3 regions of the Mesorhizobium sp. B2-9-1 genome follow, and region 2 is predicted to be linked to each of the others. Evidence: predicted binding sites of a transcription regulator. Region 2 holds the regulator's gene; each other region holds the start of a gene.
What was found. The regulator LexA, encoded in region 2, represses DNA repair genes until DNA is damaged. The targets are predictions, from matches to a motif close to TGTTCNNNNTGTGTTCNG.

Region 1: the regulator LexA is predicted to act here: its motif matches at 2,285-2,302, upstream of recA (recombinase RecA).
Region 3: the regulator LexA is predicted to act here: its motif matches at 2,059-2,076, upstream of FJW05_RS23565 (sel1 repeat family protein).

Annotation. Positions count from the first base shown of each region.
Region 1 covers NZ_VFTP01000001.1:542,855-548,559, reverse strand. Annotated here, with positions in the region: gene alaS (alanine--tRNA ligase) at 1-690, opposite strand, end outside; gene recA (recombinase RecA) at 1,129-2,226, opposite strand; gene FJW05_RS02675 (carbohydrate kinase family protein) at 2,600-3,538, shown strand; gene FJW05_RS02670 (pseudouridine-5'-phosphate glycosidase) at 3,580-4,497, shown strand; gene FJW05_RS02665 (N-acetyltransferase) at 4,531-5,031, opposite strand; gene FJW05_RS02660 (TfoX/Sxy family protein) at 5,197-5,520, opposite strand; gene FJW05_RS02655 (GFA family protein) at 5,610-5,705, shown strand, end outside.
Region 2 covers NZ_VFTP01000001.1:751,752-757,456, reverse strand. Annotated here, with positions in the region: gene kynU (kynureninase) at 1-670, opposite strand, end outside; gene lexA (transcriptional repressor LexA) at 1,104-1,838, shown strand; gene FJW05_RS03725 (ComEC/Rec2 family competence protein) at 1,874-4,339, opposite strand; gene gltX (glutamate--tRNA ligase) at 4,442-5,705, shown strand, end outside.
Region 3 covers NZ_VFTP01000019.1:597-6,301, reverse strand. Annotated here, with positions in the region: gene FJW05_RS23585 (AMP nucleosidase) at 1-520, opposite strand, end outside; gene FJW05_RS23580 (hypothetical protein) at 695-889, opposite strand; gene FJW05_RS27950 (hypothetical protein) at 956-1,090, opposite strand; gene FJW05_RS23575 (DUF2147 domain-containing protein) at 1,433-1,774, opposite strand; gene FJW05_RS23570 (hypothetical protein) at 1,843-2,031, opposite strand; gene FJW05_RS23565 (sel1 repeat family protein) at 2,210-2,476, shown strand; gene FJW05_RS23560 (ABC transporter substrate-binding protein) at 2,843-3,964, shown strand; gene FJW05_RS23550 (acetyl/propionyl/methylcrotonyl-CoA carboxylase subunit alpha) at 4,267-5,705, opposite strand, start outside.

The DNA.
Region 1 (5,705 bases), 210 kb from region 2:
GCCCATGCCGGTGTCGATCGAGGGACGCGGCAGGTCGACGCGCTCATCCTTGGTCACCTGCTCGTATTGCATGAACACCAGGTTCCAGAATTCCAGGAACCGGTCGCCATCCTCTTCCGGGCTGCCGGGCGGTCCGCCCCAGATATGCTCGCCGCGATCGATGAAGATTTCCGAGCACGGGCCGCAGGGGCCGGTGTCGCCCATCGCCCAGAAATTGTCCGAGGTAGGAATCCGGATGATGCGATCATCCGAGAAGCCCGCGATCTTCTTCCAGTAAGCCGCCGCCTCGTCGTCGGTGTGGTAGACGGTGACGAGCAGCTTGTCCTTCTTGAGGCCGAAACCCTTGGTGATCAGGTTCCACGCAAGCTCGATCGCGCGCTCCTTGAAATAGTCGCCGAACGAGAAATTGCCGAGCATCTCGAAGAAGGTCAGATGGCGCGCGGTGTAGCCGACATTGTCGAGGTCGTTGTGCTTGCCGCCAGCGCGCACGCTCTTTTGCGCGGTAGAGGCCCGCGAATAGGGACGCTTCTCCAGGCCGGTGAAGACGTTCTTGAACTGCACCATGCCGGCGTTGGTGAACATCAGCGTCGGATCGTTGCGCGGCACCAGCGGGCTGGAGGCGACGATCTCGTGGCCCTCCTTGCGGAAGTAGTCGAGGAATGTCGACCGGATGTCGTTCACGCCACTCATTGCATACTGCCTTTTTCGCAAGAACCGCCGGCCCGGCCGGCGGCAAATGGGCTTTGGTGTTTCAGAAGATAGATTGGCCTTTTAGCGATAGCTCTTGTGCCTGTCCAGAAACACGGAAAACAGGCGTGTCGCTCAAAACTGCGCAAGCGGTTTTTGGGAAAACGACATGCATAAACAAAGATCAAGGCACACCGCGTGAGTTCATTGCAGCGCGACGCGCTTTGGGCCATCGGCCGACGAGCGGCGGCTCAGCGCTGCCCGCGAAACGCAAAACCGCCGGCACGAAGGCCGGCGGTTCGGGTTACGCAATACAAGAACTCGATTACATAAGCATAAGACGATAAACCAGGATTGTGGCCGAACTCCGGCTAAGCCAACCAACTATCCTCGGCCGCCCTCGGGTCGCGCAGAGCCCAAAATCCCAGGCGTAAACGCACTTTACAGGGCGCCGGCTTCGTCCTCGAAACCGTCGTCGCCGCCTTCCGAGCCGCCATTCTCGAGGAATTTCTCGGCGATCAGCCCGGCATTCTGGCGCAATGCAAGCTCGACCTCACGCGCCGTGTCGGGATTGTCGCGCAGGAACAGTTTTGCGTTCTCGCGACCCTGGCCGAGGCGCTGGGAATTGTAGGAGAACCAGGCGCCCGACTTCTCGATGACGCCGGCCTTGACGCCGAGATCGATCAGCTCGCCGGTCTTCGACACGCCCTCGCCATACATGATGTCGAACTCGACCACCTTGAAGGGCGGGGCCAGCTTGTTCTTCACCACCTTGACGCGGGTCTGGTTGCCGACGACCTCGTCGCGGTCCTTGACCGAGCCGATGCGGCGGATGTCGAGGCGCACCGAGGCGTAGAATTTCAGCGCGTTGCCGCCGGTGGTCGTCTCGGGCGAGCCGAACATGACGCCGATCTTCATGCGGATCTGGTTGATGAAGATGACCATGGTGTTGGAACGCGAGATCGAGGCGGTCAGCTTGCGCAGCGCCTGGCTCATCAGGCGAGCCTGAAGACCGGGCAGCGAATCGCCCATCTCGCCTTCGATTTCAGCGCGCGGCGTCAGTGCCGCCACCGAGTCGACGACCAGCACGTCGATGGCGCCCGAACGCACCAGCGTGTCGCAGATCTCCAGCGCCTGCTCGCCGGTGTCGGGCTGCGAGATCAAAAGGTTCTCGAGGTCGACGCCAAGCTTGCGGGCATAGACCGGATCGAGCGCGTGCTCGGCATCGACGAAGGCGCAGATGCCGCCCTTCTTCTGGGCTTCCGCAACCGTGTGCAGCGCCAGCGTCGTCTTGCCCGAGCTTTCCGGCCCGTAAATCTCGATGATGCGGCCGCGCGGCAGGCCGCCGACGCCGAGCGCGATGTCGAGGCCGAGCGAGCCGGTCGGCACGGTTTCGATCTCGACCACCTGCTCGTTGGCGCCGAGCCGCATGATCGAGCCCTTGCCGAACGCGCGCTCGATTTGCGACAGCGCCGCGTCCAGAGCCTTTGATTTGTCCACTGCCTTATCCTCTACAAGCCGCAAAGAATTCTGAGCCATGATACATCACCCCTTGGTCGTCAATGAAGGCCGGACAATCCGTGATCCCTGCTTGTTTTGTACCTTTTTTGTTCTCATTTGGCAAGGGGCAACAAATATCTGAAAAATAATCAATATCTGGATTTGTTCTATTTTTGTCTCACCAAGGCTGGTACAGGGTGCAGCCACCGGTCCAGAAGAGATTTCGATATCCGGCCGTCCGAATCGCGACCCCGATTGCAGGGCGACCTGAGGAAACCTAGACCAATTGCAGGAAAAGTGCGTAGCGGTTTTCCGTCCGGGATAAAGACTTAGGGCAGTTCGGCGATTCCGTGAAACGCTGAACCGCTCTAGTGTGCGCAGCCGCGCGACCAACGAAAGTCACCGACCCGAAATGCCGACATCCCCAACAATCCTGGCGCTTGGCGGCGCCCATATCGACCGGCGCGGCCAGGTCTCGGGCATCTATGTGCCCGCGGCTTCGAATCCCGGCATCATGCGCGAGGACGTCGGCGGCGTGGTTTTCAACGCGCTGCGCAGCGTGGTGAAGCGCGGCGTGTCGGCCTCGCTGATCTCGGTGCGTGGCGGCGACGCTGCGGCGGACACGGTCGCCTCGGCGATCGACAACGCCGGGATAACCGACTTTTCGGTGGTGTTCCTCGACCGCACGACGCCGAGCTACACGGCGCTGATCGATGCCGAAGGCGAGTTGATCGTCGGGCTTGCCGACATGGCGCTCTACGACCTTGCCTTCCCCAAGCAAATAAGGCGCGCCAAGGTGCGCGAGGCGATCGCCGCCGCCGACGCCATCATGTGCGACGCCAACCTGCCGACGGCGGCGCTGGAGCGCCTGCTGGCGCTTGCCTGCGGCCGGCCGGTCTTCGCCATAGCCGTCTCGCCGGCCAAGGTCGTCCGCCTGGCGCCGCTGCTCGACCGTCTGTCGCTGCTCTTCATGAACCGTCGCGAGGCCGCCGCGCTGGTCGGCGCCGAGCCATCCGGCAAGACCCTTGTCGACGCGCTCAGGCGCGCTGGCCTGAATGCCGGCGTGGTCACGTCCGGCAGCGCTCCGGTGCTAGGCTTCGACGACACCGGCATCTTCGAGATCGACCCGCCCGCGCCGCGCAAGGTGGCCGACGTGACCGGCGCCGGCGACGCCTTGACCGGCGCAACCGTCGCCGCCTTGCTGCGCGGCCTGTCACTGCGCGCAGCACTACGCGAAGGCCTTGCCGCGGCAATGCTCGCCATAGAGAGCCCGCAGGCCGTGCCGTCCTTCACGATCACCACCTTCACGCAGGCGCTTGCCCTTGTGCCGGAGCCGCGGGAAGTGGCATAGGGCCACCACTGCCGGAGCAATCCCTCGGATCGGAGACAGCCATGACGCCTGACACCGCCCGCCCCTTCGTCGATATCCATCCGCCCGTGGCGGAGGCGCTTGCCGCCGGCCGGCCCGTGGTGGCGCTGGAAAGCACCATCATCACCCACGGCATGCCCTACCCCGACAACGGCGCCATGGCCGCCAAGGTCGAGCAGATCATCATCGATGGCGGCGCGGTGCCGGCGACGATCGCCGTGGTCGAGGGCCGCATCAAGATCGGCCTCTCCGACGGCGAGCGCGAATCGCTTGCCATGACGGGCGATGCCATGAAGCTGTCGCGCGCCGATCTCGGTTTCGCGGTCGCTCAAACGCGTACCGGCGGCACCACGGTTGCGGCGACCATGATCGCCGCGCATATGGCCGGCATAAAAGTGTTCGCCACCGGCGGCATCGGCGGCGTCCACAAGGGCGCTGAGAAAAGCTTCGATATCTCGGCCGACCTCGACGAGCTGGCGCGCACGCCGGTCATCGTCGTCTCGGCCGGCGCCAAGGCGATCCTAGACATCGAAAAGACGCTGGAAGTCCTGGAAACGCGCGGCGTGCCGGTTATCGGCCGTGGCTGCGAGACGATGCCCGCCTTCTGGTCGAGGCAGTCGCCCTTCCGCGCGCCGCTGACCCTTCATGCGCCGGAAGACATCGCGCATTTTTACCGCACGCGTCAGGCGCTGGGCTTGGGCGGCGGCATCCTCGTCGCCAATCCGGTGCCGCAGAGCGACGAAATCCCGGCCGCCGAGATGGACGGCTATATCCAGGCCGCGCAAAAGGCGGCCGAGGCGCTCAACGTCACCGGCAAGGCGGTGACACCGTTTTTGCTGTCGAAAATTCTGGAGCTGACCGGTGGCCGCAGCCTGAAGACCAACATCGCGCTGGTCGAGAACAATGCGCGGCTGGCGGCGGAGATCGCCAAAGCTTTATAGGGCAGAATCTAATCCCTCAGCTTTGAATCCGTTCTACCGGTTGAATGCAGGGCTGAATTTCAGCTGTCCGTTGGCGGGTTCGCTCTGGAAAGGCAGTGATTGCACATATTGCGCGGGCAGATCTTGATAGCTCAAGTTGCCGTCGCTTCTGAAGCCGAAGCGCCCGTAATAGGCCGGATCACCGATTAACACGCAGCCTTTTGCTCCGTTCGCCCTGAGGATTGCAAGCCCTTCGTAAATCAATGCACTTCCGATGCCTTGCCGCTGCTTATCCGGCCATACAGATACCGGACCAAGCCCGTACCATCCATGGCTTTCAGCTCCAATTGTCACTGGTGAGAAGGCCACGTGTCCCACAATGTCTCCGCCGCTGACGGCAACAAGTGAAACCGTCAGGTCGCCATCATTCCGCAACGCGGTAATGATCGGGGCCTCCGAACCATCGCTAAACGACATGGGTTCGAAAGCGGCAATAGTCAGGTCGTGAATGACCCGCACGTCGCCAAGTTGCTCCGGTCTAATGATTACTGCCATGAAAATTGGGCTTCAAGTACGGTTAACTTAGGTTCTTGAGCGCTGCGGAAAGTCTCGCCGCGACGATACAGCCTTGCAAACTACCGTTCTCTCAGCAAGGTCGCCAATGACCGCTTCCGCCGGCATTGGCGTGCCAGCTGCTGGCTGAATTTAACGCCGGGGTTATTACTTCCCCGCCCTTCGTCCCGCTTCATAAGCCCGCTGCGCCCACACCGCCATCTCGTCCGGATCGTCGAAGGCCTCGTCGGGAACGCTCCAATATGGCATCGCCACCTCCTTGCCGCGACGCGAGCCGGTATAGGTCCACTGGCGGCAGCCGGCGGCTTCGAAGTCTGGGATGCTCTCCTCGTCCGCCTTCAGCATCAACTCGCCACGCACGACGACCGCGACGATGACGCCGTCGCAATAGATGCCCTTGCCGTCGAACAGTTTTCGGATGGCGATCGGTCCCAGGCTTTCGAACAGTTCTTCAAGACGCGCATTGTCCATGCCGCGATCATCTCATCCGTCACCGGCCTTGTCATCGCCGCAACCAAAAGCATGCTGACAGGTTGAAACCTGGAAACGGAGTTCCCGTCATGCCCGTCCTGCTCAAAGGCTCCTGCCGCTGCGGCGCCGTCCGCTTCGAGGTGGAAAGCCACACGCCCGTGCCGTTCATGCTCTGCTACTGCTCG
Region 2 (5,705 bases):
TGCAGCCGATGGCGAAATCGGCATTCGAGCCGTCGAGATCCACCGGCAGCGCACCCGCTGTGTGGCAGAGGTCCCACACGATTAACGCGCCGGCTTCACGGGCCTTGCGGGTGAGCGCCGCCATGTCGCGCAGCCGGCCGGATTTATAGTTGACGTGGTTGACCAGGATGACCGCGACGCGATCGTCGACCAGTTCCTCAATCGTCGGGGCATCGGCGCCTTCGAGCCGCAGCACCGTGCCGGGCCGCGTCGATGCGACCCCTTCCGCCATGTAGAGGTCGGTCGGAAAGCTGTCGGTCTCGGCAACGATCACCGAACGCTCGGGCCGCATCGCAAGTGCCGCATGCAGGACCTTGTAGATGTTGATCGAAGTCGTGTCGCAAACGACCGTCTGGCCGGGTTTCGCGCCGATCAGGCGCCCGAGCTGGTCGCCCAGCTCGATGGGCATATCGAACCAGTCGGCGGTGTTCCAGGCGCGGATGAGATCCCGCGCCCATTCCTGCCTCGCGGCAGTCTCGATCTCGTTGAAGGCGTCGATCGAAGCAGCGCCCAGCGAATTGCCGTCGAGGTATATGACGCCTTCCGGCAAGACGAAGCGATCGCGCATGGCGCGCAGCGGATCCGCGGCATCCATCGCCTCGACTTCGGCGAAATCAGGAATTCCCCTCATTGTGCTGCCGCCTCCATTTCGATCTGGCCAAGGGGGTTGTCTCACCACCGTCGGCGACAGGGCAAGAACCTTTGGTCCTATGTTAGCTGGTCCATAGACGGCGAAGACCCTGGATCGGAACCATTGCTAAGGTTGGCATTTTGGGTCCGTTTCGTTCACGGTGCGGCACGCTTGCGCAGAAACCGACGTGATCCCATCCACGGCTTCGTGATGGTGTCGGCTCTTGATTCAGCTTAAGGAGGCTCCAAATCCGAGCGGAATCAACGCCCCTACCCCAGCCGGGACGGCCAAGGCATCACCGGATGCGACATCGTTTCGGCCGCCTTAACAAATTCACTAAACTTTAAACGGTTGCGGAACACAACTGGAACAGATAGTGTTTGTTCTGGGTTTGTTTTTCTGATTCTGGTTTCAGAACCCGTGGGGGCCGCCGATGCTGACGCGCAAACAACATGAACTCCTGATGTTCATCCATGAACGCCTGAAGGAGAGCGGGATTCCTCCATCATTCGATGAGATGAAGGAGGCGCTCGACCTTGCCTCCAAGTCCGGCATCCACCGGCTGATCACGGCGCTGGAAGAACGCGGCTTCATTCGCCGGCTGCCAAACCGGGCGCGCGCGCTGGAAGTGCTGCGCCTGCCCGACTCGATCGCGCCAGGCCTTAATGCCGCGAAGAAGTTTTCGCCGAGCGTCATCCAGGGCGGCCAAGGCAATCTCAATCGCCAGGTCAAGCCGGCGACGCCATCGCGCACCCCGACGCCAAGCAATGACGACGAGGCCGCGGCGGCCGTATCCATTCCGGTGATGGGCCGCATCGCCGCCGGCGTGCCGATTGACGCCATCCAGCACCAGACGCATTCGATCTCGGTGCCGCCGGACATGATCATGGGCGGCGAGCATTATGCGTTGGAGGTCAAGGGCGACTCGATGATCGAGGCCGGGATCTTCGACGGCGATACCGTCATCATCCGCAATGCCAACACGGCAAGCCCGGGCGAGATCGTGGTGGCGCTCGTCGACGATGAGGAGGCAACCTTGAAGCGTTTCCGCCGCAAGGGTGCCTCGATCGCGCTCGAAGCCGCCAACCCGGCCTATGAGACCCGGATCTTTGGACCGGACCGGGTCAAGGTTCAGGGCAAGCTCGTGGGACTTATTCGCCGCTATTGAGCAGAACTGCTCGCCGTCTTCGCCCGGACGACAATCTATTGGGCCGGTGCGGCGGCTGGTTTTTCCGGCTGCTTATAGGGCGCCAGTCCCCTCGCCTCGCGCGTGTATTTCCGCTGCTCGTGCCAGGGTCGGTATGGTTCTACGACCGCGTAGCGGACGGTTGGCCGCGCGGTTGCCGATTGCGGATCGAAGAAGACGGCGGCGCTGCCGTCGCGCGCCAGCTGCCGCTTGGTGACGACGAGCACACGCGGATCGCGGCATGGGTTATAGGCCGTGGCGTCGTTGATGACGATGAGGTCGGCGAAACCGCAGGCCGGCCGGGCGGCGTCGCGGGTCTCGGCGAGCGCGACGATCGCGCCGGAAGGATGCCGGCCGATGCAGAGATCGCCGGTGCAATAGAAGGGCGAGCCGGGTGGCAGGTCGACGGGATCGGCAATGTCCAGCGTATCTTTGGCGAACCTTTCCGGCGGCACGATATCCTCGGCTTTCAGCGCCCGTTTCCAGTTGTCGGTAGTGAACTCGTTGGAGCGTTCGCGATTGACGGCAAGCTCGCCGCCGCCGATCGGCATCGCCACCAGATGCGCGTCCTCGGAAATGAGCACATCCGGTGTGCGGACGTGCGGAATGGCCAGCAGCGCGGCGAGCGCGAAGGGTACGGCGGCAAGCCTCAGCCAGGTGGTGGCCATGGTCGCGATGACCAGCGCGACCGTCGCCAGCAGCACCGACTGGATCGAGATCAGCCCGACGGCATCGACAGGCGAGCGCTCGGAAATCCATGCCGAGATGGCGATCATCGCCGTCAGCCCCTTGCCCATCACATAGAGGAGCGGACCGTCGAAGCCGAAGGGCATGGCCAGCGCGCTCAGCACGGCGAACGGCATGACGATCAGCGAGACGATCGGCATGACCGCCAGATTGGCAAGCAGGCTGAGCGGCGACACCCGCTGGAAGTGCCAGATCGCAAACAGCAATGTCGCGCTGCCCGCGATGAGCGACGTCACGGCGGCGCCGCCCACGCCAACCACCAGTTTTCGCGACAGGAACCCGAGGAATGAACGCTTTGCCGGCGGCGCGGTCGTTTTGCCGGCGCGATAATCGGCAAAGCCGGCATAGGCGCCGACCAGGGCGGCGGTGGCGGCGAAGGACATCTGGAAGCTCGGGCCGACCACTTCATGCGGCGAGACCAGGATGACGGCGATGGCAGAGATCGCCAGGTTGCGCATTGTCAGCGCCGCGCGGTCGAAGAGCACGGCGGCGAGCATCACGGCCAGCATGATGAAGCTTCGCTCGGCCGCCACCACGATGCCGGAGATGATGAGGTAGGCGGCGATCGAGATGAGTGCGATCCCGGCGGCGTATTTCTTCACCGGCCGCCGCGACGAGAAATCCGGAAACAGCGCGAAAGCGCCGCGCAAAAGCACCATGATCGTGCCGGCAACCAGCGCCATATGCAGGCCGGAGATCGAAATGATGTGGTAGATGCCGGTCCGTCGCATCGACTCGTTGATTTCGTCCGGAATGCCGGCACGAACGCCGACGATCAGCGCCGCTGCGATCTCACCCTCGGAACCACCGATGCTGCTCCTGATGTGGTCGGCAATCCCCTCGCGAGCGTTTTCTATGGCCGATGCCACGCGCGCGCCGAAAGGCACCTCCGTTGGAACTGTCTGGGTCGACGCGACAAGTTTCGGATCGCCCAGGAAAAAGCCACTGGCGCCGATGCCGGCAAAATAGCTGTCGAAGGAATAGTCGTAGCTGTCCGGCCGAACCGGACCTGTCGGCGGCAGCAGCTTGGCATAGCCGGTCAGCATCGACCCGGCCGTCATGCCGGAAGGGATCCTGCGCGCCGACAGCCTGATGCGGTCCGGCGCGTAGCGCAGCTTCGGATGCTCCGTGGATATGAGATCTATGGTGAGCCGGACACGGCCGTTGGCCATCGCCTCGGCGGTGACGAGGCGGCCCGTCAGCCGTGTCTGGATTTCGGAACCCAGCACTGGGGTCGCCATCCGCCAGGTCTCCACCTTGGCCGCGAGAAAGCCCAAGGCGCAGAAAAACACCGCCATGAAGGCAAGGTGCGTTCTGTGCCGGGAACGCGAGACCGCCGCGCAGACCGCCATCAGGGCGACTGCCGCAAGCGGCCTGTAGAGGTCCGGCTCGGCGCTCAGCGAGAAGTAACAGATCACGCCGGCTGCCAGGAACACCGGCACCAGCAGAAAGCCGACGCCACGGTCGAGCTCGGTGGTGGCGGCGACCGCAACGCTTCGGCGCAGAGCAGGAAGCGAAACGCGGCCAAGCTGTCTGCGGATCCGGCCGACATTGGCTGTCGGCGATGCTGGCGGTAACGTGCCGCCGCCAGGCGGCAGAAGCTCAGCTGGCGGACGCGGCGCCCGAAGCGAAACCGGCGTTCCCTCTTCGGGCACGGCATGAGCAAACATCAGGCGTTCGCTGACGCCCGCTGTCGTTCCCTCGCCCTCCTCCGCGCCCCGGCCACGTCCAGCCATCGGGTCTGCCCCTTGCGCCCCAGACCGCCTATGCTACATGAACGCCGGTCGCGTGGAAGTCTGCGCGAAACATGCATTTTTCAGCGCTTCCTCGAGAGTTCCATGTCCGACAAGGTCGTTACCCGTTTTGCCCCCTCGCCTACAGGCTATCTGCATATCGGCGGGGCGCGCACGGCGCTGTTCAACTGGCTCTATGCCAGGCACACCGGCGGCACGATGCTGCTGCGCATCGAGGACACCGATCGCGAGCGCTCCACCGAAGCCGCCACGGCTGCCATTCTCGACGGGCTGACCTGGCTTGGCCTCTCCTGGGATGGCGACGCCGTCTCGCAGTTCGAGCGTGCGCCGCGTCACCGCGAGGTGGCGGAGCAACTCGTGCGCATGGGCAAGGCCTATTACAGCTACGAGACGCCGGCGGAGCTGGAGGCGATGCGCGAGGCCGCACGTGCCAAGGGCCTGCCGCCGCGTTACAACGGCCATTGGCGCGACCGCGGCCCATCCGAAGCGCCGGCAGGCGTCAAGGGCGCGATCCGCATCAAGGCGCCGACCGAGGGCGTGACGATCGTCAACGACCGCGTGCAGGGCGAGGTGCGCTTCCCCAACAAGGATCTCGACGACTTCATCATCCTGCGCTCCGATGGCGTCCCGACCTACATGCATGCCGTCGTCGTCGACGATCACGACATGGGCGTCACCCACATCATCCGCGGCGACGATCACCTAACCAATGCCGCGCGCCAGACGGTGATCTACAACGCCATGGGCTGGGAGGTGCCGTCGATGTCGCACATCCCGCTGATCCACGGCGCCGACGGCGCCAAACTGTCGAAGCGGCACGGCGCGCTCGGCGTCGAGGCATATCGCGCCATGGGCTACCTGCCCGAGGCCCTGCTCAACTATCTGGCCAGGCTCGGCTGGAGCCATGGCGACGACGAGGTGATGTCGATCGAGGACATGATCGCCTGGTTCGACATCGGCGACGTCAACAAGGGCGCGGCACGCTTCGACTTCGCCAAGCTCGAGGCGCTGAACGGCGTCCATATGCGCAAGATGGACGACCGGGCGCTGTTCGACATCTTCGTCGCCACCTTGCCTTATCTCGAAGGCGGCCCGGCGCTCGCGGCAAAGCTCGATGACAGGCGCACGGCGCAACTGCTTGCCGCCATGCCCGGCCTCAAGGAGCGAGCAAAAACTCTTGTCGAACTGGTCGACGGCGCGGCGTTCCTGTTCGTCGAGCGGCCGTTGCCGCTGGACGAGAAGGCGGCGGGCTTGCTCAACGCGGATGCGCGCGCGATTCTGCGCGGCGCGCATGGCGCATTGTCTTCTGTTCAGGGCGACTGGAACGCCGCCTCGGCCGAGGCTTCGA
Region 3 (5,705 bases), on a different contig from region 2:
CCAGCGGCCGCGGCTCGCCGAACGCCACCTCGAAGGTGCCGTTGGCGATCTGGTCGTCGGTGCCGTCGAGATCGGGCACGTCGAACAGGTCGCGGATCGGCCGCTTGATGCGCTCGGCGGCGGCGCCGTCGACATAGGTGCCTTCCAGGAAGGCGAAATGCAGCGGGATGGGTGTCGTCGATTCCGAGACCGTCACCGTCACGCCGTGATTGCGCATGATGAGCCGAAGCTGCTCGATGAGATAGTTCTCGAACAGTTGCGGCTGCGTGATCGTGGTGGCGAAATGGCCGGGCGTCGGCATATGGCCATAGGCCTGGCGCGAGTCGACCTGGCTGAACGAGGTCGTGGTGACGCCGATCTGCGGATAGAAGGCCCGGTAGCGCTTGCTTTCATCTCCGCCCGCGGCAAGGGCTGAGAAAGAATCGCGCAGGAATTTGGTGTTGCGGTCGTAGAGCGCCTGCAGCGCCGCGACGGCCTTTCTGGCGTCGTGGAAGTCCTGCTTGCCGAAGGGCTCCGGCATGACGACCGAGTCGATGGCTTGGGGGTAGATTCGCTTTTCCATGGCTCAATATAGAGACTCAGGAGAGCGCTTGGGAGGGGTGAGCGGACAGGAACCGCTACCCAGCTGGAGATTTTTTGTTATCGCTCCGATTCAAGGTGTGACGAGATTCAGGTCACCTGAATATCGTCACATCTACCCGCGCTGCAGGCTGATCAGCAGCACGAAGCCTACGCTGGTGTTCTTGTGCGGCGGCGCCTCGATCCTATGGCTTGTATCGGCCCGCATCATCGGCACCGCCAGCACCGGGGCTGCCAGCAGCATCAGGATAAGCATCGCCCGCGGCAGCAGCCGGAGGATCTTCGTTGCATTGTCGGCGATGCGGTTCATTTTGGTGGTATCCCGATTTCCAGCTTGGTCGATTCTAAGCTTTGTCGTTTCAGAGCTCGATTTGGTTCACGAGGCCGACAATGCGGGCACCGGCCGTTCCCACGAGCGAACGGGGTGGCCGGCCTCCGCCACGAGGATGGCGAAGAGCATGCCGAACAGGCTCATCAGCAGGCAAACGATGGTGAAGCGACGGGCAAGCATTTCTCTCTCCTTCAATGCGGGAGAAAATGCCTGACGGCCTCTGAACCGGTTCTGAGACCGGTATTCATCTGCGGTTCAAATTGATTGACGAGGGTCTTGCACGCGTGCCGGTGCCACAGCGCGGCGGAGCGCTGTCGCTCCAAAAAACGGGCCGTGTAGAGCAATTCCAGGAAAAGTGTGGGCGGTTTTCCGTCTGGATTGCGTCAAACAAAGACGCAATTCCAGGAAAAGTGTGAGCGATTTTCCGTCCGGAATTGCGTCAAACAAGGAAATCGGGCGTTTCACCGTTTCGCAAAACGGTGAAACGCCCTTGGCCGTCTCGTATGGTCTGGAGTTTGGCGCTCAGAGCTTGTGCCACGTCTGGCTTTTGCAGATCAGGCCGCCGAACACGCAGCCGCTCATCTTGAGCGCGGTGCCCGAGAGCGTCGCCTTGCCGGAATAGGTCTTGTCGTTTGCCGGGTCGGTGATGCTGCCGGCATATTTGTTGTCGCCGGCCGCCTTCAGCGAGCCGATCGTCTTGCCGGCGTATTTGCCGGTCTTGAGCGTGATCGAGAAAGAACCGCTCCCGCCGATCGCCGCGGTGTCGCCGGCCTGCGTCTTCCAGTTGCCTTCGATCGGGTCGGCGCATGCGGCGCCCGCCATGATCAAGGTGGCCGCCAGGGCCAGAGTCAGCTTTCGAGACATCTTGTCCACCTCCCTATGGGGTTGCGGCGGCTCCAGTCCGCCTTCCTGCCCCTTACGCAAAGGTAAAGCTAATCCAGCCGCCGCCAAAACGAAAGCGGTGCCGCGACGGAAGGTTGCAAGGATTTTCGCCGCGCGGTCGATTGAAAATAAACGCGACCGAAAAACGCTTCGGTTTCCGTGGTTAGCGAAGTCTTGATTCCGCCACCGGCAATTTTCATCGAATTTGACGCAAAATGGCTGAAACGCTGGATTCCCATGCTTAACGGTTTTCCGCGTTTACCTCTTGTTTTAGCTTTGTTTTCCTCAAATTAAGCAAGCCATTTAACGACGGATTCAAGGCCAGCCGTCATCCTCGAAAGCATCGAAAGAGCGGCTCGCCCCGAGGGATACCAAGGGAAAAGGAGGCAGCTCTCGGGAGCCAGACAGGGGATTGAAATGGCACGCTTTGAAATGCTTGAGGACGGCTTCGGCGCCATGGGGGCAACTGCCCAGGCCGACATTCTTTTCGAGCTGGGCATGATGTATGCGACCGGTCGCGATTGCGAGACCGATGTCGTTGCCGCCCACAAATGGTTCAACATCGCCGCGATCAAGGGCTCGGCCCGCGCCGCCGAGCTGCGCTCGGAACTGTCGGCCACCATGTCGAAAGTCGAGATCGCCACGGCGCTGCGCGAAGCCCGCGAATGGATGACGATGCACTGATCCTCAGCGCGCAGCGCTCAGCTCATTGGGACAAGGCCGCGGAAAGACGGCCGGTCAAGAAGAACGAGAACGTGGCGGGTTGAGACAACCGAAGCCACGCGAAAAAACAGGGAAGCGAGCGGGTTTCAGGCGCGGGGGCGTCTGGGGAGCTCGACTGCAAAAGCCGCGACCGACCGAAACAAGGTCGGCGCGGCTTTTTGCATTACGCCTGGCAATCAGGCGCGTGGCCCAAGAAATCCTCGTCGGAATGAACCAAAACCGGCCTCACTGTCCTCTCGACAGTTTCGGCGAAGGGTGAAATTGTCCCGGCTCTGTGGAAGAAGCGCGGCCGGATCGGCACGCGCAAGTGGAGGAGTTCTTATAGTCATGAAAAAATTGGGTATTTTGAGCGCGGCCGCTTTTGGCCTGATGATGAGCGCCCCGGTTGCCTTTGCCGACGACATCACCATTTCGGTGGTCGGCCCCATGACCGGCCAGCTCGCCACCATCGGTGACCAGTTCAAGCAGGGCGCGCAGGCCGCCGCCGACGCGATCAATGCGGCTGGCGGCGTCAACGGCTCCCAGATCAAGCTCGACATCGAGGACGACCAGTGCGATCCGAAGCAGGCGGTCTCGGTCGCCAACCGCATCGTCGCCAACGGCGTCAAGTTCGTCGATGGCCATGCCTGCTCTGGCTCCAGCATTCCGGCCTCGGCCGTCTATGCCGAAGCCGGCACGCTGATGATGAGCCCCGCCTCATCCAACCCCGTGCTGACCGACGCCGCCGCCAAGGCCGGCTGGCCGACCATCATGCGCCTCTATACGCGTGACGACGCTCAGGGCGCCTTCATCGGCCCGTGGATCGCCAAGAAATACGCCGGCAAGAACGTCGTCGTCCTGCACGACAAGAGCGCCTACGGCCAGGGCGTCGCCGACGCCGTGAAGGCGACGATGAATGCCGGCGGTCTCAAGGAAGTCGACTACGAAGGCATCAATGCCGGCGAGAAGGATTATTCGGCCCTCGTCACCAAGCTGAAGGAACTGAAGGCCGACGTCGTCTATTTCGGCGGCTATCACCCCGAGGCGGGTCTGATCCTGCGCCAGGCGGCCGAGCAGAACGTCAAGTTCCAGCTGATCATGCCGGACTCGATCGCTTCGCCGGAATTCTGGCAGGTTGCCGGCCCGGCCGGTGAAGGCACCATGTTCGTCTTCCCGTCGGACCCGCAGGCCAAGCCCGAAGCGAAGGACGCGGTCGCCAAGATCAAGGCCGGCGGCTTCACGCCCGAAGGCTTCACGCTGTTCTCCTATGCGGTGATCCAGGCTGTGGCCGAAGGCGTCAAGCGCGCGGGCACCGACGATCCGGCCAAGGTCGCCGAGGCGCTCAAGGACGGCAAGCCGATCAGCACCGTGGTCGGCGACGTCATCTTCGACGAGAAGGGCGATCTGAAGAACGCCAGCTACGACATCAACCAATGGCACGACGGCAAATACGCGCCGATCAAGCCGTAATCGGTTCTGCAAGAATCAAGGGAATGGCCGGGACGAGCCCGGCCATTTCCGTTTGTGCTGCGGTATTGACGTGCAGGGGAGGCTGGCGCTCTACGGCGCCCCCCTCTGTCCTGCCGGACATCTCCCCCACTTGATCCCACTTGGGGGAGATCGGATGCCGCTGTCGCTTTCGCCAATCGCCAACGCCGCAGGACTGAGCGCCATCGGCGAAGCTGCCAATCTCCCCCCTTGTGGGGGAGATGCCCGGCAGGGGCGCTGTCCCACCATATTTTGCTCGTTAATGAGACAATCGAACAGCCGCTTCAGCCCTGCCCATCCTCCGCAAACCGCACCAGCACCGTGCCGTCGCTGACCTGCGCGCCCTCGGCCGCAATCTCGGCGATCACGCCGTCATGCGGGGCGGCGATCATGTGCTCCATCTTCATCGCTTCGAGGATCAGAAGCGGCTGGCCCTTGATCACGGCATCGCCCGCTGCGGCGCGCACCAGCTTGACCAGCCCCGGCATCGGCGCGCGCAGGCTGCTTGAGGCGGCTCCCGCCTCGTCGGCCTTGGCGAGCGGATCGGGGACCGTGAACGTATAGCCGACCGCGCCCTCGAAGACGGTGACATGGCCGGGCCAGCGGGCCGCATGCGGCATGGTCCTCAAATCATGCGTGTTCACCGCATTATGCGGTGCCTCCAGCGCCACCTGGAAGCGGCCGTCCGAGCGTGCCGAAACCCGCGCCAGGATGTTCTCCTCGCCATAGCGCAAGCGGGTGCGGCGCGAGAGCGGGTGGAAATGGGCATAGCTGGAAAGCGTGGACCAGGGATCGGCGGCGGAAGCGGGCACGCCGGTATCCGTCGCCGCCAGCGCCGCGGCTGCGATCGTCTCGGCGCTCGGCAGGGGAATGGCGGTGAGCGCCGCCTGGTGCCGGCCGATCAGCCCGGTATCGAGATCGCCGGCAGCGAAATCGGCGTCGGCGGCGAGCGCCGCCAGGAAGGCGGTGTTCACGGTCGAGCCGGCCACTTCGGTCAGCGCCAGCATCTCGCGCAGCGTGCCGAGCGCCGAAGCCCGATCCTTGCCGTGCGCTACCAGCTTCGCGATCATCGGATCATAGAAGGGAGAGATCGCATCGCCGGCGCGCACGCCGGTCTCGATGCGTATCGCGGCACCTTCCGGCGCCGCGTCGGGGAATTTGAGATGATGCAGCGTGCCGGTCGCCGGCAGGAACCCTCTCGCTGCGTCCTCGGCATAGAGGCGGGCCTCGAAAGCATGGCCGGACAAAGCGATCTCATTCTGCATCTTCGGCAGCGTTTCGCCGGACGCGACGCGAAGCTGCCATTCGACGAGATCGACGCCGGTGACCATCTCGGTGACGGGATGCTCGACCTGCAGTCGGGTGTTCATCTCCATGAACCAGAAGCGGTCGGCCTTGAGCCCCTGAGAGGCGTCGACGATGAACTCGATTGTGCCGGCGCCCGAATAATTGATCGCCTTGGCAGCCTTCACGGCCGCCTCCGTCATCGCCTTGCGCAGCGCCGGCGTCATGCCGGGGGCGGGCGCTTCCTCGATCACCTTCTGGTGGCGGCGCTGCGCCGAGCAATCGCGTTCGAAAAGATGCACGGCGTTGCCGAAATTGTCGCCGAACACCTGCACTTCGATGTGACGCGGCTTGTCGACATATTTTTCCACCAGCACGCGATCGTCGCCGAACGCCGCCTTTGCCTCGCGACGCGCGCTGGAAAGCGCCTCCGAAAAAT